Regions from separate parts of the Shewanella sp. Isolate8 genome, predicted to be linked through region 2. Evidence: riboswitches for the same ligand, from Rfam matches in the RefSeq annotation. Region 2 holds a riboswitch; the other holds the start of a gene.
What was found. A riboswitch is a leader RNA that binds a small molecule or an ion and turns the genes downstream of it on or off. The one in region 2 is predicted to bind lysine.

Region 1 (10,898 bases), on a different contig from region 2:
CAAAAATTAATGTCAGGGAGTAAACATGGATGTCAGTAAGAAACAGTTAGATGCTGCGGCGCGGGAAAATATCATTTCAGCTCAGCAAGCTGAAGCCCTCTATCAGTTCTTAGCCGCTCAGCCTGGTGCCAACCCCAAATTTACTTTTACCCATGTGCTCTATTACTTGGGTGGGCTTATCGCCATCGGCGCAATGACACTTTTCATGAACTTAGGTTGGGAGTCCTTCGGCGGCGCAGGTATTTTGTTTATCTCGATGCTGTATGCGGCTGTTGGCTTAACCCTGACCAACAGGTTTTCGGCAAGAGGCCTCATCATCCCAGCTGGCATTTGTGCCACCTTTGTCGTCTGTCTAACCCCGCTAGCGATTTATGGCCTGCAACAATGGTTAGATGTATGGCCAGATGAGAGTAGATACAGGGATTATCACAGAGTCATAAAATGGCATTGGTTATACATGGAACTGGGGACATTAGCCATCGGCGTCATCACCGCGTGGCGATATAAATATCCCTTTTTAATCATGCCTATTGCGGTCACGCTCTGGTATATGACGATGGACATGACGGTAGTGATCTCGGGTGATGATATAACATGGGAGCTTAGAGCCTTAGTCTCAATGTATTTAGGCCTGTTAATGATAGGGCTCGCCTTTTGGGTCGATATTAGGTCTCACCATAAGGCTGACTATGGCTTTTGGATCTACATTTTTGGGGTTATCGCCTTTTGGTGTGGCTTAACTTTCCAGCACTCTGACAGTGAACTATCAAAGTTCATCTATTTCTGCATTAACCTGTTGATGATTGGGGTTGGCGCGCTATTAGTTCGAAGAGTGTTCGTGATATTTGGCGCCCTTGGCAGTTGCGGCTATCTGAGTTACTTGGCTTACGACGTCTTTAAGGATAGCTGGCTGTTCCCGATTGCATTATCGTTAATCGGGCTCGGGGTGGTTTATCTCGGCGTGCTCTGGCAGAAGCATGAAAAAGCCATTACCGAAAAATCGAGAGCATTACTGCCGGCGCCACTTAGGGAACTGCTGGAATCAAAGTCGTGAATTGGCTTTTAACATGCTTCCCGTGAGGCAATAAAAAAGTCGCCAGTTGGCGACTTTTTCATTTAATAAACAGGAGAAGATTAGTTTACAGGCTTGGCTCTTCGCTGTAATCCTGACCATGGTATTCCAGGCAGGCATCGACTTCGTTGGCCGAGCCTAAGATCACCGCGACGCGCTGGTGGATCTCGCTTGGCTGGATCTCCATGATGGTTTCATAGCCGGTAGAGGCCTTGCCGCCCGCCTGCTCGACCAGGAAGGACATAGGGTTGGCCTCATACATCAGGCGCAGCTTGTATGGCTTCTCTGGGTTCTTGTTGTCGGTGGGGTAGGTGAACAGGCCGCCACGTGACAGTACGCGATGCACGTCGCCAACCATGGCGGCGATCCAGCGCATGTTGAATGACTTCTCGCGCGGACCTATCTTACCAAGCAGCAGGTCGGCGATATAGGTCTGCATCGGTGCTTCCCAGAAACGCTGGTTAGACATATTGATGGCAAATTCGCTTGTGTCCTTGCTGATGGACATGGCGTCGTTGGTCAGCAGGTACTCGTTGGTCTCAGGGTTGAGGGTAAATAGCTGTACCCCTTGGCCAGTCGTCAGTGCCAGCATGGTCGAAGGGCCGTATAGCACATAACCTGCGGCGACTTGTTGACGCCCCGGCTGCAAGAAGCTTTGCTCGCTCAGTTCACCGCTAGGAGCCGGCAGTACCGAGAAGATGGTGCCCACCAGTGAGTTGATGTCGATGTTTGACGAGCCATCTAACGGGTCGAAACAAACCAGGAAATCGCCACTCTGACCTACCTCGACGATATGATCTTCCTCTTCAGATGCCAGGCCACGTACCGTGCTGTCGGCGGTTAAGGCTTCTTTGAGCATGTCGTTGGTGATCACGTCGAGCTTCTTCTGGGTTTCGCCTTGAACGTTTTCCTGTTCGGTGGCGCCCAGCACGCCTGCAAGGGCGCCGTGACGCACCGCATGGCTGATGGCTTTGGAGGTATCGGCCAGCGTGGTTAACAGCTGGGCTAGCGGAGCTTGAATTCCTTGTGAACTAAGGTGTTGTGCCAGAGTTTGCATGTTATTTCCTATGACAAATGGGAGCTAGGCTCGCACTGGAGGTCAGATCTTGCTTATCTTGTTATGCGGGCGATTCTACCCCAGATGAATCATTTTTTCAGCGGCAATTTAGGTCGGCTGGATCGCGGTTTTCGTTTTGGGTCACTTTAGGGCACAATGTCAGCCTGCAATTTGACCTAACTGTTTTCTATCCGGACATAATAATGACTAAAAAATGGATAAGTTCAGCCTTAATGGCGGTGCCTATGTTTTTATCTCATGCGGTAAGTGCGTCACAACCCCAACTTGTACAGCCACTTGGCGGCAACGAGCCCCTCACTATCGAAAGGCTCTATGCCTCACCAGCGTTGGCGGGGAGTAGCCCAAGAGGATTAAAGCTGTCGCCTGACGGTAAGCGGGTGACCTATCTGGCGGGGCGGGCGGAAGATCAACATTTCTATGATCTCTGGCAGATGGAGGTGGCAACGGGTAAACAGAGCCTGCTGCTCGATGCCGATAAGTTAAAAAGTGCCGAACTGTCCGACGAAGAGAAAGCGCGGCGTGAGCGCCAGCGCATCTATGGTCAGGGGATCATGGAATATTTTTGGGCGGATGACAGTCAGGCGCTGCTGATCCCGGCATCGGGGGCGCTCTATTACTACTCTCTGAGTGACAACAAGGTGACGCCGCTGCCTGTGGGGGAGGGCTTTACCACGGATGCCAAGCTGTCGCCTAAGGGGCATTTTGTCTCTTTCGTTAGAGATCAGAACCTCTATGTATTCGATCTGAAAACCCAGAAGCTTACTGCCATGACCACAGATGGGGGCGGCGCCATCAAGAATGGCATGGCCGAGTTTGTCGCCCAGGAAGAGATGGACAGGATGACGGGTTACTGGTGGGCGCCGGATGAGTCGGCCATCGCCTTTACACGTATCGACGAGTCCGGTGTAGAGCTGGTGACCCGCAACGAGATCTATGCCGATGGCATCAAGCTAACCGAGCAGCGTTACCCTTATGCGGGTAAGAACAACGTGGTCATCGACTTGGGCGTGGTGACCCTGGCCGATAAAAAAGTGCGCTGGGTCGACCTGGGAGAGGAGAAGGATATCTATCTACCGGGAGTGAAGTGGTTGCCAGACAGCCTGCAGCTTTCCTTTCAGTGGCAGAGCCGAGATCAGAAAACCTTAGATCTGCGTATTGTCGATCTACGTAGCCAGGATGCCCCAATGACCATGATCCGCGAGGAGAGTGACGCCTGGGTGAACCTGAATAACGACCTATATTTCCTCAAAAAATCAACGCAGATGCTGTGGGCATCGGAGCGCGATGGCTTTAACCATCTGTATCTGTTCGATCAGCAGGGACGACTGCTTAAGCGGTTGACTAAGGGCGATTGGGCGGTGGATGAGCTGGTGCATGTGGATGAGCAGGAAGGCTGGGTCTATTTTACCGGCCGCAAGGCGAGCGTGGTCGAGCAGCATCTGTTTCGCGTGTCACTCAAGGGCGGCAAGATAGAGCAGCTGAGCAAGCGTAGCGGCATGCACGCGCCGGTATTTGCCGACAATCAGGCAATCTATCTGGATTACTTCAACAGCCTGGCGCAGCCGCCGCAGATTAGTTTGCACGACGAGCAGGGCAAGCGTCTGGCCTGGGTGGAGCAGAACAAGGTGGATAAGGCGCACCCTCTCTATCCTTACTTTGGTCAGTGGCAGCTGCCCGAGTTTGGCCAGATAAAGGCTGAAGACGGTCAGGCACTGCAATATCGTCTGTTTAAGCCGACGCAGTTTGACGCCACTAAGCAATATCCTGTGGTGGTGCGCGTCTACGGTGGTCCCCATGCCCAGCTGGTGGTTAACAGCTGGAGTGAGCATGACTACTTTACCCAGTATCTGTTGCAGCAGGGCTTTATCGTGTTCCAGCTGGATAACCGTGGCTCGGCTCATCGTGGTACTAAGTTCGAGCAAGTGATCTATAAACATCTGGGGGAGGCCGAGGTGAACGATCAGAAGGCCGGTGTCGACTACCTGCGTAGCCTGAGCTATGTCGATGGCAAGAATATCGCTATCTATGGCCATAGCTATGGCGGCTACATGGCCTTGATGAGCCTGTTTAAGGCGCCGGATTACTTCAAGGCGGCTATCTCGGGCGCACCCGTGACCGACTGGTCTCTGTATGACAGCCACTACACAGAGCGTTACCTGTCGCATCCGGCGACCAATGCCGAAGGCTATGAGGCCTCTAGCGTACTGCCATACGTCAAAGGCTATCAGTCTGGCCTGCTCATGTACCACGGTATGGCCGACGACAACGTGTTATTTGAAAACAGTACTCGGGTCTACAAGGCGCTGCAGGATGAGGGCAAGCTGTTCCAAATGATTGATTACCCTGGCTCTAAGCACTCGATGCGCGGTGAGAAGGTGCGTACCCACCTCTACCGCTCACTGGCTGACTTCCTCGATAAGCAGCTGAAGCACTAGGCTATCGCTCTTAAGCCTTAGCAAAACAAAAGCCCTGTTGCTTATCGAAAGCAGCAGGGCTTTTTGTTGGGGAATAAGTATTGAAGTAGTTGAGTTGGTTTTGAATAAATTTTAACAAGGTACGAATAAACCTAACTAATCTTAGTTAGCCTAGGTTTAGAACTTTTGTGCATCTAATCAAATGTAGCTAAATCGAAGAGATAGAAGATACCTGTGTAAACACGATTTTGGCCCTTGATGACAGGACATCGTCGTGGAGGCTCCAAGGATGGAAATTCGGCGTGCCAAAATTGTGTTTGCACATCCCTCGCCGGGCAGGCGATTCAAAGCAATGCAGTGTGATGATGTTAATTAGGTTAGTGTGACAAAATTTGTAGGTGCAAATACCAAAGCTATCCATTCTTGGGCTTTGGCATAGTGTACCAGACACAAATCCCCTCTTTGGCCTTCTGACCTCCAGGTCTAAATCCTTCCCTAGGATTTTAGACATTCCCCACTTCCCTGTGGGTCAGGTAGGAAATGCCTTGAAATGTCGGGAACATTTCAGGCCCTGGCCATTGGGGATACCTCTCCATAAACAGAAAATCCATGTACAAATCCCCTCTTTGGCCTTCCTTGGCCACCGGGGATAAGTACAGTCCATGTACAAATACCAAAGCTATCCATCCATGGGCTTTGGCATAAGTGTTCCAGACACAAAAAAGCCAGTCGTTAGACTGGCTTTTTAATCGAATCACATTTGCGCTAGCTGGATGTGATTTATGCTTCTTCTAAGTTACCGCAGAAACGATAGCCTTCGCCGTGGATGGTGGCGATGATCTCTGGCGTATCTGGTAAGCTTTCGAAGTGCTTACGGATGCGACGAATGGTCACGTCCACGGTACGGTCGTGTGGCTTAAGCTCACGGCCTGTCATCTTCATCAGCAGGTCGGCACGGGTCAGGATCTTGCCTGGGTTCTCAACGAAGTGCAGCATGGCGCGGAACTCACTGCGGGGCAGCTTGTACGACTCGCCTTGTGGGCTTACCAGTGAACGGCTGTTGATCTCTAGGCTCCAACCGTTGAAGCGGTAGAATTCTACGGCACTCTTTTCTTCGGTTTCGCCGCCAGTGCTGTTGACGCGAGTCAGCAGGTTGCGTGCACGGATAGTCAGTTCGCGTGGGTTAAATGGCTTGGTGATATAGTCATCTGCACCAATTTCCAGACCCAAGATCTTGTCAACTTCGTTGTCACGGCCGGTAAGGAAGATAAGGCCGATGTTGTTGATTTCACGAAGTTCACGCGCAAGCAGTAGACCATTCTTGCCTGGTAGGTTGATATCCATTACCACAAGATTGATCTTGTTTTCCTGCATGGCTTTATGCATCTCTGCGCCGTCATTGGCTTCAGTTACCACATATCCTTCAGCCTCGAAAATACTTCTTAGCGTGTTCCGGGTAACGGCTTCATCTTCAACGATCAGAATGTGCGGGTTTTGCATATTTATTTACCTAATATTTGTTTAAAACTGTTCTAACCATGAGCGCTAGTTGGTGCTGCTGCGCCCTATCTGTCTTCGCGACAATTACCGAACTCACGTAGTGCTTTTATCAAACCCAATTGGTACAGCAACACACTTCATGATTAGTAAAGTATACGTATCTCTTTCAAAAGACACGCGAACTGTTACTCACTTCGATTAACAATAGTTGGGAATAGTTCCGTTAACTATCTAATATTTTCAAGTTTAAATGCTAAATCAGCCTAAGCTCACATTTTATACAGGAAATTGACTAACTTTTGATGACCTTGTCGTCGACAAGATGTAACAAAAAGTATTTCATCGTGAGATGAGTGGAAGTGAATCAACGAACTTATTGTACTCGTTTTAGTCATTTGTTAACAAATGAAATGTTAACAAAATTCCTTTGAGATTTGATGTAAATCACATTTGTGTGCATAAGGTTCTGATTTTAATGGTATTAATAAAATTTAATAAAGTGACCTGTCTCACACCTCTAGGAAGGCGGAGGAATTTTGCTATAATCGACGGAATCTAATTTAGGAATATTTTAGTGATGAGTACAGCAAGCGAACACCTTTGGCAATGCTATCAGCAAACGCAGTTCTTACTTACACAACCTTTCTCCCCTTCGTTATCATTTGCAATCATTACCGCTCATAATCCTAAAGGCCAACACCTTTCTCCCTCGCAAAACCGTCTCCTCGACAAACAGCTTCAACGTCATATTCAACGTCTCCAATATCCCTATCGTGCCCTGATCGGTGCCTCCAGTGACAGAGGCCATATGGAGAAGAGCTGGGCCGTGTCTATCGATAAGGCCGCAGCCGTAGATCTTGGCAAGGTGTTTAATCAAAACGCCATCTATTTTGTCGATGAGGACGAGCTGCAACTGGTGCCTTGTCTGGTGGAGTATGACGAGCTCACCCTGGGCAAGTTTTCTGCCCGGGTCTGTCTGGTCAGCGAGCTGCCCGACATCAGCCGCTAGCAGGCGGGGAACTTGAGAGGCTTTCATCAAGACAAGCTAAAATATCGTTGACTTTTTATTCTGTTATTTGATAGTTTTCTTGCATCCTGACCTTAAGGTTAGTGATACAGAAGAGGAGCGTTAACTAGGTAGTAAGCCCGAGGAGTCCAAACTCCGTTGACGGTTTATGAGGGAGATTAACGCCGAGGTAAAGAGATGTTTGGTTTCATCTATTTATCGGTCGACTGGGCTGAATCCCATCGATTGTCACCTGTTTTTTGGTGGAGAGCTTCTGGTGGCAATCGCTGTTTCCCGTCTTGGGGTGCGTCATCTTTGCACCAGGCTCTTCGAACGAAGTAAGTTCGGAGCGTATTCAATGTTATCTATTTCTTTCGTGTCATCGTCAGCTACTTGGGTTGAGGTGCGCTAATGTCTATTGTTGTTGCTAAGTTTGGTGGTACCTCGGTTGCCGATTATGAGGCGATGAACCGCTGCGCCGATATCGTATTGGCCAACCCTGAAACCCGCGTGGTGGTCGTTAGCGCCTCGAGCGGTGTGACCAATCTGTTGGTGGAGCTAACTCAGGAGCATGTGGACTTTGAGCGTCGTCAGCAGCTGCTCAAGGCGATCGCCTCGATTCAATATAAGATCCTCGACGAGTTGGGTCAGCCCCATGATGTGGCCGCCCGCCTCGATGCCATCTTAAGTAAGATTGCCAGCCTGAGCGAGTCGCTTTGCCAGCATCGCAGCAAGGCGACCATAGATGAATTATTGGCTCAGGGTGAGCAGTGCTCGTCTGTGCTCTTTGCTGCCGTGTTAAGAGAGAAGGGCGAGCGGGCGAGTGCCTTTGATGTGCGTCAGGTGATGCGCACCGACAGTCATTTCGGCCGCGCCGAGCCGCAGATAGAGGCGGTGAAGCAGCTTTGCTCAGAGCATCTGCTACCGCTGCTTAGTGAGCAGCGAATCGTGACCCAAGGTTTTATCGGCGCCGATGAACAGGGGGCCACCACTACGCTAGGGCGTGGGGGTAGCGATTACTCTGCGGCTTTGCTTGCCGAGGCGCTGGATGCGTCTGCGGTTGAGATCTGGACGGATGTGCCGGGGATCTTTACCACAGATCCACGCCTTGCACCGAATGCGCGTCCTATCCCTGAGATCAGTTTCAACGAGGCGGCCGAGATGGCCACCTTTGGTGCCAAGGTGCTGCACCCGGCAACCATTTTGCCTGCGGTCAGACATAAGATTCAGGTGTTTGTCGGCTCTAGCAAGGCCCCTGAGCTAGGCGGCACCTGGATTCGTCATCAGGTGAATGACGAGCCTATCTATCGCGCCGTGGCGGTACGACGCGACCAGACCCTACTTAACCTGCATAGCCTGCAGATGCTGCATGCCCAGGGCTTCCTGGCCGAAACCTTTGCCACCCTGGCAAGGCATAAGATCAGTGTGGATTTGATCACCACCTCAGAGGTAAACGTCTCGCTGACCTTAGATAAGACGGGATCAGATTCGGCCGGAAACAGCCTGCTGAGCGAGGCCTTGTTGCAGGAACTGTCACAGCACTGCCGGGTGCGGGTAGAAGAGGGCTTGGCGCTGGTGGCGATCGTCGGCAATAAGATTGCCACTACGGCAGGTGTGTGTCGCCGGGTCTTCGAGGTGCTTGAGCCCCACAATGTGCGCATGATCTGTCAGGGGGCGAGCCCGCACAACCTGTGTGTCCTGGTGGCCGAGTCTGAGGCGGCTCAGGTGGTGAGTGCGCTGCATCAGAATCTGTTCGAAGGCTAATGATGAAACCAATTCGTTCTACGCTAAAGGTTGGCGAGCTCGCCACAGGCCAAGATCTCGAACTCAACCTGTTTGAGTTTGCCCCAGAGGTCGTGACCGGCCCGAGCGTCTATATTCAGGCGAATGTGCACGGCGCCGAGGTGCAGGGCAATGCGGTGATCTATCAGTTGATGCAGGCGCTCGAAGGCTGTGAACTGCGCGGCAAGATCACCCTGGTGCCCCTGGCCAATCCTCTGGGAATTAATCAAAAGAGTGGCGAGTTTACCCTGGGCCGGTTCGATCCCATTACCGGGGTAAACTGGAACCGTGAATATCTCGACCATAAGCTGGATATTGCTAGCTGGTATCAGGGTCATAATCACCTTAATGATGCCGAGCTGATCGCCCATTTCAGGGCCTTGTTGGTCGAGCGTTGCTATAGCCGTCTGCATGAGCCCTGGGGGATCACTACGGGCCATCGTCTGGCGGTGAGCCTGCAGCAGATGGGCCATGAGGCGGATATCGTGCTGGATCTGCATACCGGCCCTAAGTCGTGTAAGCACCTCTATTGCCCCGAGTATGATAAAGATGCCGCCAAGTACTTCTCTATTCCCTATACCCTGCTTATTCCTAATGAGTTTGGCGGGGCCATGGATGAGTCTATTTTTTGCCCTTGGTGGCAGCTGAGTGAATATCTGGCCACTCAGGGGCGAGAGATTGAGGTGCCTGTGTCGGCCTTTACGCTGGAGCTGGGCAGTCAGGAGAATGTCGACCTAGAAGATGCCTTGGTGGATGTCGAAGGGATACTGGCCTATCTCAGCCTGCGCGGCGTGATAGGTGAGCGCATTTCGCCCTCGGGCATGCCACGCTATGCCTGCTACCTGAAAGACTATAAGAAGTATCATGCGCCACTGGGTGGTTTGGTGGAGTACAAAGCCAAGGTCGGGCAGCCGCTGCTCGCCGGTGAACCCTTAGCCAATATCCTGCGCGTAGACAGATATGGTGAGGAGCAGGCGATAGTGCCTTTGAGTCTGCGGGTAGACTGCGTGCCAGTACTGCATTTTGCCTCGGCATCTGTCTACCAAGGCACGGAACTCTACAAGGTGATGACCAAGGTGTTTGCGCTTTAGTTATAGGCTTGGTTAAGACTTAGCGTGTTAGCGTAGAGTTTGGTCTAATCGCCCGAAGCGTTACCAATAAAAAAGGGAGCCAAATGGCTCCCTTTTTCTGTTCATGCTAGATGCTTACTTGCGACGACGTAGCGCTGCAAATGGTAGCATCAGTAGTGCGAACCAACCCAGTGAACCACCACCTGAAGATTTCTCTTCCTTGGCGTTAACTGTGATTGTTGCAGTACCTGCTGCACTCTCTAGCTCACCATCGCTGGCGACAACAGAGAAAGTCAGGGTGTTGTTACCCGCTGGAGCAGTGAACTTAATTTCTGCACCGCCGTTGTTAAAGGTAACAGGTGTACCTGCAGTCTGTGTCCAAGTGTAGGTTAGCTTGTCACCATCAACGTCTTTACCGTTAGCCTTAGCGGTAACCACGAAGCCTTCGGTACTTGTCATACCGCTAGGCGCCACAGTTGGCGCATCGTTGATGTTGTTCACCATCACGTTGACAGTAGTCGCTGCGTTCAGGTTGCCTTCGGCATCCTTAGAGGTGTAGGTGAATGAGTCTTTACCGAAGAAGTCATCTTCTGGTGTGTAGGTAATAGAACCATCTTTATCTACAGTTACTTCACCATGCTCAGGCTCATCAACCAGTGTCGCTTCACCTAGGGCTCCAGCAGGCGCAACATCGATAATGCGCTGCGCATTAGCCGTCATGCCGTCACCAGTTATAGAGACGCGAGCCACTTTTTGGCTAACAGTGTCGTTTTCTAACACGTTTGCTTCCAAGGTCGCTTCTTCGTCAACTGAGAAGTTGTCTGTTTGACCTGGGTTGAAGCTAGTTGGTGTTGCCAGATAGTCGATCTCTACGCTGCCTGAAGAGGTTGCTTGAAGTGCAACATAGTCGTCAGAAGTAACAGTGCCACCTTGTCCATTGTAGTGGAAGGTTGTACCTACGCTACCGCTGATGTTC
Region 2 (10,898 bases):
GCAGGTTGGTCTGCTCGGCAATCTTGGTTATCACCTCAAGCACCTGATTAATTGCCACGCTGTCATGTTCAATTTCACTCACCACCTGGGCAAAGTTACCTACCTCGCCATGTAGCTCATCTATGCTGGCCACCACGGCATCGAGCTGCTCATAGCCCTGCTGCACCGCCGCCTGACTGGCCTCGACATCGACTGACACCTGCTTGATCTGTTGGCCCAGCTCATTGAAGCTGGCGGTCAACTCCTCGACCGCTGCCGCAGCCTGGGCCGTCTGTTGATTCTGACCATCGGCGCGATCGGCGGTGGCCGTGATAGAGCTCAGCAAGGTGTCACTGTCCCTGGCGATAGTGGTCGAGGCGTCTGTCATGCGCCCCACCACCCCGGCGATCTCCGCGGTGGTGAACTCCATGGCAAACTGAATATTACCCAGCTCGTCCCGCCGCCCGGCATAGATATGTCTAGCCACAGGATCTGACACTATGGACAGCGCATGCTGGTTGAGGGCGCGCAGCGGCGCCAACATAGCGCGCATCCCAAAGACCAACAGGGGGGCGCAAAGCAGCGCCAGCCAGGGGGAGATGTTGCTTAGCCCAATGGCTAGCAACAGACAGACAAGGGCGAACAGGGTCAGCTTAGCGCCATAGCTGAACTTGGCATCAACGATCTCGCTGCGCTGCTCGGCGCTGTTTAGGCTCTGATAGATGTCGCTGGCGCGCGCAACCTGCTCCTGACTGGCCCGGCGGCGCACGGACTGATACTCCTTGACCTGGCCGTTCTCCAGCACGGGCGCCACATAGGCGTTGACCCAGTAATAGGAGCCATCTTTACAGCGATTCTTGACGACGCCCAGCCAGGGTTGCTTATCGGTCAGTCGCTGCCACAACATGGCAAAGGCGGCTTTTGGCATGTCTGGATGACGCACTATGTTGTGGGGCTGACTGAGTAACTCCTCTTCGGAGAATCCACAGATACGACAGAAATCCTCGTTGGCGTAGCCTATGTTGCCCTTGAGATCTGTGGTGGAGAGCAGGATATCATCGTCGGTCAGCGCAACCTCGTTGTCGATTACGGGTTGATTATTTCGCATTGCATTTTAATTAGTTATCAAAGCGGTGACTGAATTTTGACGCCTAACAATTTACTGACAATTGATCTAACACAATATTTCTGTATCCAGAGAGGTTACAAGTGTTGATTTTTTGAGCCAGATCTCATAGGAAGTCACCTAAACAACCACTAATTAAGTATTTAATTATAAAGATTATTTTTATCTAATTGGTTGAATATATAAGCAGAAAACACCTTGTAACAGCTTTTGTTTGCAAATCGGCCTTAATCCACATTATTATCATGGCCTTTTCCGACGACTCGCTCACCAGGGGGGTCTATAGGGTTTCGCATTCAATATCCGCAAAAACAACTAAAATAAAAACCTTAAGAATGAAATCATGAAACTAGCAGGCCACCTCGACTGATGCCTAATTTTGTTACCTACAAGAAGCTGCTTCTTGGCCCCCTACTCCTCAGCCTGAGTCTTACCGCCGCCGCGCAGCAGGCAACCCCTATACGCTGTGGTGTCGCCACCGGATTTCCTCCCTACCAATTTGGTCAACAAGGCGACACACAAGGTTTCGATGCCGATGTGGCCAGATTAATCTTCAAACGCCTGGGTATGCCGTTTCAGTTTAAACAGCAACCCTGGGACCTGGTCTTCAACGAACTCAGGTTCGGCAATATAGAGGTAATTGCAGGGATGGAGATTAACGACTTGAGAACCAAGTTTTTCGACTTCACCCGCCCCTACTATCACAGGTATGACGTGATCTTCATTCTTGAGGACAACCAGGAGATCACTAAGGTAGAGGATCTCCATAACGAACTGGTGAGCGGTGATCGCCACTCCTACATAGAGACTCACTGGAAGGAGCTGGGTACACTCTACAATTTTCGTATCATAGGCACCCAGACCAAAGCACAATCTATGGAACTGTTAAAAGCCGGCAAGATCGAGGCTGCCATCATGCCTAAAGCGGTCGGCCTCTACTTGGCACAGCAGATGGGCGTTGGGGTCAAGATACTGGACAACCCCGATCCCGGCTCGCCGGTGGCCTTCGCCGTCAAGAAAGGCAATATCGAACTCTTAGCCAAGATCGACGACGCCCTAAACAGCTTCATCGAAGAAGGAGAGATCGAGCGGCTATACCAAAAATGGTTTCCACTACATGGCACCGACAATAGGCATGATGCGCGTTAATCCTCGGTTACAACCGCGACCAGAACCCTAACCCCTCTCAATTGGCCGTTAAGCCCACAGAAGCTTAAGTCTGCGACTACAATGTTAATAAGCAAGATCAAAGCGAGCAATAGTAGCTGTTTCACAGACGGCCTTATTCTATGACAAGCAGACTCAATAGCAGGCGCTATATCTTCCAGCTCACCGCCATATTCAGCATGATATTTGCGCTGGTGGGATTTAGCTATAACGTGTGGCGCATGGAAATTAGCGAGTATAACAACACCATGCGGACCGCAAGCTTCGAACTCTTGCTGCAGCTCTCTGAACTTGAGGCGATAGTGTTTGCCGCGCACTATGATAAAGACCCCCATGCGGGCAATCCGCGCAAGGGCTGGATCAAGGTAAACCTGATTAACGACTTGAGCATGATCACCGAGGAGGAGGTTATCGCATCATGCGCCGACCTCAAGACCGTATGGCAACACCACTGGCCACAAATGACCGACCAGCGAGAGAGCGCCACCCGTATCGTCGAGCAGATTGACCATACCCGCGCCAGCGTCAGACACTTACTCGCCAGCCTTGAATAGCCGAGGCGTAGGCATAAAAAAGCCACCCTATTGGATGGCTTATTGCTTAGCTCACTCGAGTGGGAGAGTTAGTCCCACAAAAATTCGCGGAAATGCTTACGGCAGACAGACTCATAGCTTTCGTTACCGCCGATGGCGACCTGCTCACCTTCTTTCATGGGGCGGCCTTCGCCATCCAGCCTCACCACCATGTTGGCCTTACGACCACAATGACAGATGGTCTTAAGTTCCACCAGCTTGTCGGCCCAGGCTAACAGGTACTGACTGCCGCTAAACAGCTCGCCCTGGAAATCTGTCTTCAGACCATAGCAGAGCACGGGAATATCCATTACGTCGACCACATAGGTCAGCTGTCTCACCTGCTCCTTGCTCAAAAACTGCGACTCATCGATCAAGATGCAGTGCAGAGGCTGACTCTTAAGCGCCTCGCGTACCATCTCAACCAGATTGTCATCGCTGGCAAATACCTGGGCATCTGTCTCGATACCGATACGAGAGGCCACCTTACCCACGCCATAACGATCATCTATCGACGCCGTCATGACCAAGGTATTCATGCCGCGTTCGCGATAGTTATAGGAAGATTGCAGCAGTGAGGTGGATTTGCCGGCATTCATTGCCGAATAGTAAAAATAGAGCTGTGCCAAAGCGAGTAGTCCCCTGATTATTGTTATCGAGCGATTCTATCACCATATTGCGCCAATTAGCAGCGCCAAAAGGCCACTCGTCATGGGCTCGCCGCACAGTCTGACACATTTATCGCTTATCCCTACCGCCAACCGAATCACGACAGGCCTGCCATGGCCAGAGGCTCGCTATTAGCACTCGTCGCGGCGGCCGCTAAATAAGACCATTCGGGCAATAGAGGGCTCTAAAGATATCCATGTCAGCCAATCACTTAGCTAAGTGGGGCTGACATCGTACTATTTTCAGCCTGAGTTAATTTACAAACGTTAGATTATCCCTACACCCGCCCACATAAAAATAACAATCGCAATCTAAGGAAGTTGTATAGATGAAATTGAACCTTATCGCCTTTGCCGTCGTCGGCGCCTTATCGACCACACTGCTCCTCAGTGGTTGTCAGACAAGCAATGCCCCCACACAGGCCGCCGGCATGGAAGCGCAAAACCCGTTGATGCAGCCAAGCACGCTGCAATATCAGGCCCCAGATTTTAGCCAGATCAAGGATGCGCATTTCGAGCGCGCCCTAGAGCAAGGCATCGAAGAACACCATGTACAGGTATTGGCCATTGCCGACAACAAGGAACCCGCCACCTTTGCCAACACTATCGTGGCATTGGAGACCAGCGGCGAGCTGCTGACTCGCGCCTCCAAGGTGTTTTACAACCTAACAGGGTCTAACAGCAACCCCGCCCTGCGTAAGCTACAGGGCGAGATGGCCCCTAAGATGGCCGCCCACTCAGACAACATCCACCTCAACGGCAAATTGTTTGCCCGCATCGACAGCCTGTATCAGAGCCGCAACACCTTAGGGCTAACGGCCGAAGAGGTGCGCCTGATAGAGATCTATCATCAACGCTTCGTCATGGCGGGTGCCAAGCTGACCGAGGCGCAAAAGGCCGAGATACGCCTGCTGAACGAAGAGCAGTCTAAGCTCACCAACGAATTTGGTCAGCGCCTGCTAAGGCTCACCAAGGAGATCGCCGTCGTGGTCGACAACGTCGATGAGCTAAAGGGACTGTCAGACAGCGAGATCCGCGCCGCCAAGGCCGATGCCAAGGCCGCAGGCCATGAAGGCAAGTATCTCATCAATATCACCAATACCACTCGTCAGCCTATCCTGGCCAAGCTGGAAAACCGTGAGCTACGCCAGCGGGTGTGGCAGGCCTCATCTAATCGCGGCATGAGCGGCGACAACGAAACCGCCTCACTGGTTGCCCGCCTGGCACAGCTGCGCGCCGAGCGCGCCAAACTCCTGGGTTACGATAGCTGGGCCGACTATCGACTGACGCCGCAGATGGCCAAGACCCCAGAAGCCGTCTATCAGATGTTCGGCTCTATGGTGCCCGCCGTAGTGGCCAACACCCAGAAGGAAGCCGACGATATCCAGGCGATGATCGACAAGACTGGTGGTAACTTCACCCTGGCACCTTGGGATTGGGCCTTCTATGCCGAGAAGGTGCGTAAAGACAAATTCGATCTCGACAGCGCCGCCATCAAACCCTACTTCGAGTTTGAACGTGTGCTCAAGGACGGCGTGTTCTTTACCCTGGAGCGTCTCTATGGCGTGACCCTCAAGCCGCGCCCGGATCTGCCTGTCTACCATGAAGATGTGAAGGCCTACGAGATGTTTGACGCCGACGGCAGCTCGATAGCGATATTCTACGCCGACTACTTTGCCCGCGAAGGCAAACGCGGCGGCGCCTGGATGAGCTCCTTCGTGACTCAATCGAAGCTACTGAACCAGAAGCCTGTGGTAGTCAACGTGATGAACATCAAGAAGGCGCCAGAGGGCGAGCCTACCTTCGTCAGCTACGACGAAGTCACCACCATGTTCCACGAGATGGGCCATGGCACCCACGGCATGTTCTCTAAGGTGACCTACCCTAGCCTGTCGGGCACGGCCGTTTCCCGCGACTTTGTCGAGTTCCCCTCGACCTTCGAAGAAGACTGGGCGGCCCACCCCGAGGTACTGGCCAACTACGCCAAGCACTACGAGACGGGCGAAGTGATCCCCGACGAGCTACTGCAGAAACTGCTGAAATCACGCAGCTTCAACCAGGGCTTCGACACCTTGGAGTATATGGCGGCGGCCCTGGTGGATCTCGAGTGGCACTCACTGAGCGCCGACGCGCCGCTGCAGGATGTGGCCGAATTCGAAGCCAAGGCGCTTAAGAAACACGGCATCAATATCGCCGCCGTACCGCCACGCTACAAGTCGACCTACTTCGCCCACGCCTTCCCCGGCGGTTACTCGGCCAGCTACTACGCCTACATGTGGAGCGAGATCCTGGCGGCAGATGCCTTCGCCTATGTGCAGACCCAGGGCGGTCTTAACCGCGAGATTGGCATGAAGTACCGTAAGACCATCCGCGAGGTCGGCAACAGCGTGCCGCCGATGGAGGCCTACAAGGCCTTTAGAGGTCAGGCGCCGACCACAGAGGCGCTGCTAAAACGCCGCGGTCTCAACTAAGCGAATTCCCGTTAAAGGGGAATATTAACCATAAAAAAATGCCGCTCCATGAGCGGCATTTTTCTGTCTGTGTGGTATCGACAGGTCACTTATACCAATCGTAATAAACAATTGATCATTCTAGCTTGTTAAAACACTCGATAACTGTATTAGTATTTTTAATTGTAGAATAACTACTTATCTAAAAATCCAGCTTTGTTCTCAAGCGTTTTGCCTGCGCTATTTCTGATCACATATTTACTGTGATTGGTATTAAACCGGACGGTTAGCCTTATGACGCAGCACCAGAATGCTTACCACAAACACCCCACTACAGGCGGCCAGTCCCGCGCCGACCGACTCGGTAAAGCCCAGCACGGTATACCCCACCAGGCTGATCCCCGCCACGATGAGGGCATAGGGTAGCTGAGTCAGCACATGGTCTATGTGGTGACAGTTCGCCCCGGTAGACGACAGGATAGTAGTATCCGAGATAGGCGAGCAGTGATCGCCAAACACGGCGCCCGCCAGCACAGAGGCCAGCATAGGCAGCATCATGTTGGTGTGGGTGCCCATGGCCATATCGGCGGCAATCGGCAACATGATACCGAAGGTGCCCCAGCTGGTGCCGGTAGAGAAGGCCGTCAGACCCGCCAGCACGAACAGCACGGCAGGCAGCAGCGCGAACGGAATGTTACCCGTCGCCAGGCTCGCCATATACTTACCCGTCTCCATCTGACCGATCACCCCGGCGATGGTCCAGGCGAACAGCAGAATATAGATGGCGGGCAACATGGAGCGCGCCCCGGCCAGCACACCTTTAAAGATAAGGGCCTTGTCCAGTCCCTGAACAGCCACCAGCACTAGGGTAGCTGCCAGACCAATCACGGCACCGAAGAAGAGCGATGAGGCCACATCCGTCTTCTCGAACGCCCCTATCACGCTAAAGGGCAGGTTTTCCGCGGCCAGCGCAGCGGCGCCGCTGTCGATCATGAAGTAGATGGTAGCAAATACCAGCACGGTAATAGGCAGGAACAGGCCTAAGATCTTACCCGAATCCGCCTCTGGTAGGTCGCTGTTGGCGCCTGGCGGCAGGCCCTTGGCCTCGTCATACAGGTTACCCTTCTGGGCGTTTAGCTCATGCTGGCGCATCGGCCCCACATCCAGCCCCATGAAGGCCACACATAGCAGCAATACCAGGGCGAAGATGGCATAGAAGTTCATCGGGATCATCTGGATAAACACGCTCAGATGGCCGGTGTCGGCAAAGCCATGGGCGGTGAGTATGCCGCCGATCAGCGCGATGATGTACGCCCCCCAGCTAGAGACGGGGGAGATCACACAGATAGGCGCGGCGGTCGAGTCCAGCAGGTAGGCCAGCTTGCTGCGGGAGATATAGTATCTGTCGGTGAGCGGCCGGGCGACGCTGCCCACGACCAGGCTGTTGAAATAGTCATCGATGAAGACCACGCAGCCCAGGAACATGGTGAGCAGCTTGGCATCGCGCTTATTACGAATATGCTGACGGGCCCAGTCGGCAAAGGCCTTGGCGGCACCGCTCACGGTAATGATTGCGGTGATCATCCCAAGCAGAATCAAGAAACCCAGCAGATAGACGTTCCAGCTGTTTAAGGCGCCATCATCCCACACCAGGCCCACCACCTGTTGTCCCAGGTATTGGCCCATATCCAGCGGTGAAAAATCGGCAATTAACAGTGCCCCCAGGAGGATCCCCACACCGAGCGAGAGCAGGACGCGGCGGGTAAAGATCGCCAGCAGAATCGCCACCACGGGCGGCAGCAAAGAAAGTGCCGAATCGGCATAACTCAAAGTTGTCATTGTAAAATATTGTCTTCGTTTAAATACGAATGGAGGGCAACTGAACTGGTGGGATATAGCATGAGATATTACACCTGTCCTATCAGTAGCGCTCCATAGTGATACCCATTCTCGGTATACCTTCCACTTATCAATCCAGATAAGAAGCACTATGGCAGTGCTGCCTCTATTCGATGACAGCCCCAGCGGCAAGCCTTGATCAACTCCACCACTTCGGCACCAAATCCTTTCATATTCGCTTAACGGCATCACCCTAACGAATACTACTGATATTTAATGCACCTCTACGTCTCAGGACGCCTGCCAATGTCACTATCGGCAAACGTGAGGCACATAAAAACACAAGCGGCTTTAAGGACGCTACCTCAAAGCCGCTCCATGTGATCTATATCACACTAAATTTTAGATGAACACCAAAGTGCTCACCAAGCATTTACATTTTATTAAATAAGTTCGAGTAGCTTAGGCACTGCCTCGAACAGATCCGCTTCCAGACCATAGTCGGCCACCTGGAAGATAGGCGCCTCAGGATCTTTGTTGATCGCCACGATCACCTTAGAATCTTTCATCCCCGCTAAGTGCTGGATGGCACCCGAAATACCCACGGCGATATAGAGGTCTGGCGCAACAATCTTACCCGTCTGACCCACCTGCAGATCGTTTGGCACGTAACCGGCGTCAACCGCGGCGCGAGACGCACCCAGTGCACCGCCCAGCTTATCGGCCAACTGCTCGAGAATCGCAAAGTTCTCGGCGCTGCCCATGGCACGACCACCCGACACCACGACTGAGGCCGCACCAAGATCGGGACGCTCAGACTCAGACAGGGTCTGCGAGACAAACTCGACATCGCCGCTGTACTCGTTATCCAGGGTCTGCACCGAGGCACTACCGTCCTGGGCAACCGCATCGAAGGCACTGGCGCGAACCGTCATCACCTTGATGGCATCCAGGCTCTGAACCGTCGCCATGGCGCTACCGGCATAGATAGGACGCACGAAAGTATCTTCGCTGACCACTTCAACCACTTCAGAGATCTGCGCCACATCTAAAAGGGCCGCAACGCGTGGCAGTGCATCTTTACCGACACTCGAGGCCGCAGCCAGGATGTGTTGATACTCGCTGGCCACAGAAACGATCAGCGATGACAGGTTTTCGGCAATGGCGTTGGCATAAACGGCGCTATCGGCCACCAATACCTGACGCACACCGGCAAGCTGCTTGGCGCTCTCAACCGCGGCGCCACAGTTATGACCGGCTACCATCACATCGACTTCGCTACCGATCGCCTGAGCACAAGCAACTACCTTGGCGGTATCGAGTTTTAAAGTCGCATTATCATGTTCTGCTATTACTAGAATCGCCATTTAGATCACCTTCGCTTCATTCTTTAGCTTGTCCACTAGCTCCTCGACAGAAGCCACCATAATACCCGCTTGACGCTCGGCAGGCGGTGTCACCTTGAGCACCTTCTGATGCTGCTTCAGGGTCACGCCCAGGCTGTCTACCGTGATGGTATCGAGCGGCTTACGTTTCGCCTTCATGATGTTAGGTAATTTGGCATAGCGAGGCTCGTTCAGACGCAGGTCTGTGGTGACAATCGCAGGCAGTGGCATCTTTAGGGTCTGCAGACCGCCGTCGATCTCACGGGTAACCACAAGTTGCTCGCCTTCAACCTTTACCTCAGAGGCAAAGGTTGCCTGAGGTAGACCGGCTAGCGCCGCCAGCATCTGGCCTGTCTGGTTGTTGTCACCATCGATAGATTGCTTACCCAGCATGATCAGCTGAGCCTGCTCATTGGCTTGAATCGCGTTGAGGATCTTTGCAATAGAAAGCGGCGCAAGCTCTTCGTCGGTTTCCACATGAATACCGCGGTCTGCGCCCAGCGCCATCGCCGTGCGTAGCTGCTCCTGCGACGCCTTAGGCCCTATGGTTGCTACCACGATCTCGGTCGCAATACCTGCTTCTTTCAAACGTACCGCTTCTTCTACAGCAATCTCACAAAATGGGTTAATGGCCATCTTCAGATTTGCGGTATCGACATTTGTATTGTCAGCGTTAACCCTGACCTTCACATTAGCATCGACGACGCGTTTTACTGGCACCAATACTTTCATAAGGCTTCCTTCTTACGTCTTTATTCTGGATAACAAATAGTGCATAGCGAAACTATCACCAACTTACGCCACTTTACGTGCTGTTGACGTTAACGTCAACAGGAAGTCACCTGCATCTTTGTCTTACATCAAAAACAGCGTGTTTAGGGGTGACTAAGAGGTCAAAATGGGACAAAAAAAGAAAAGCTGAAATAAAATTTACATTAAAGGCTCAAATATTCATTTAATTCGTTTGATAAAACCTTTTTTAGTTCCTATTATTAGCCCTGCAATCCTATTTACTATTTTATTTTTAAGCAGGACATTATAAATATGAGCGAATTTCTAGATATATTGACGCATGGTCGTCGCTTTAAGGCTGCTGTTAAAGAATTGTCGGTAGAAGATTTAAAAGATGTAGCAGTTAAGCTTGAAAAAATCATTACCGAGAAAGAGAAGCAGGCAGAAGAAGAAAGCGCGGTTATGGCCGAGCGCAATGCAAAGATAGAAGAGATTCGCCAACAAATGGAAGCTGTTGGTTTATCAATTGACGATTTAGGCGCAGTGGCTGCTAAGCCAGCTCCTAAGAAACGTGCTCCACGCCCACCAAAATATAAAATTGAAGTGAATGGCGAAACGATCACTTGGACGGGTCAGGGTCGCACACCAACCGTATTTAAAAATGAGTTAGATAAGGGTCGTTCACTCGAAGACTTCCTTATCTAAGCTTAAACATTCCCACAGTGGGATGAACGAGCAAAAAAGCCAACCTCAGGATTGGCTTTTTTATTTGTTAGTCAGGGCAAGTTTGCTACATCCATTTGCGTTCCCCCTTTCTTTTGCATTTTCTCAGCCATTATTCAGTCATTTCTCCAATGCTTTTTCGAGTGATTTTCCAGCCTCCCTTTCTCAACCAATGCCGAGTGTTTGCCAAGCCGCTATTTCTCAGGAGCCTGACATAAACCGATACAGTTCAATGTTTGGAAATTGTTCATAATATA

Region 1: it holds a riboswitch for lysine, as region 2 does, so the genes downstream of both, lysC (lysine-sensitive aspartokinase 3) here and L1D43_RS10670 (Na+/H+ antiporter NhaC family protein) in region 2, are expected to answer to the same signal.

What each region holds. Positions count from the first base shown of each region.
Region 1 is NZ_JAKEVI010000001.1:314,364-325,261, forward strand. Features, by position in the region: gene L1D43_RS01320 (DUF2157 domain-containing protein) at 26-1,054, shown strand; gene L1D43_RS01325 (class 1 fructose-bisphosphatase) at 1,140-2,129, opposite strand; gene L1D43_RS01330 (S9 family peptidase) at 2,333-4,585, shown strand; gene arcA (two-component system response regulator ArcA) at 5,345-6,064, opposite strand; gene L1D43_RS01340 (DUF3293 domain-containing protein) at 6,642-7,073, shown strand; lysine riboswitch at 7,176-7,352, shown strand; gene lysC (lysine-sensitive aspartokinase 3) at 7,482-8,834, shown strand; gene L1D43_RS01350 (succinylglutamate desuccinylase/aspartoacylase family protein) at 8,837-9,943, shown strand; gene L1D43_RS01355 (S8 family serine peptidase) at 10,058-10,898, opposite strand, start outside.
Region 2 is NZ_JAKEVI010000002.1:301,316-312,213, forward strand. Features, by position in the region: gene L1D43_RS10645 (PAS domain-containing methyl-accepting chemotaxis protein) at 1-1,087, opposite strand, end outside; gene L1D43_RS10650 (transporter substrate-binding domain-containing protein) at 1,475-2,254, shown strand; gene L1D43_RS10655 (hypothetical protein) at 2,395-2,826, shown strand; gene L1D43_RS10660 (thymidine kinase) at 2,895-3,473, opposite strand; gene L1D43_RS10665 (M3 family metallopeptidase) at 3,842-5,983, shown strand; gene L1D43_RS10670 (Na+/H+ antiporter NhaC family protein) at 6,236-7,801, opposite strand; lysine riboswitch at 7,880-8,096, opposite strand; gene L1D43_RS10675 (FAD-binding protein) at 8,245-9,168, opposite strand; gene L1D43_RS10680 (electron transfer flavoprotein subunit beta/FixA family protein) at 9,169-9,918, opposite strand; gene L1D43_RS10685 (H-NS family nucleoid-associated regulatory protein) at 10,231-10,623, shown strand.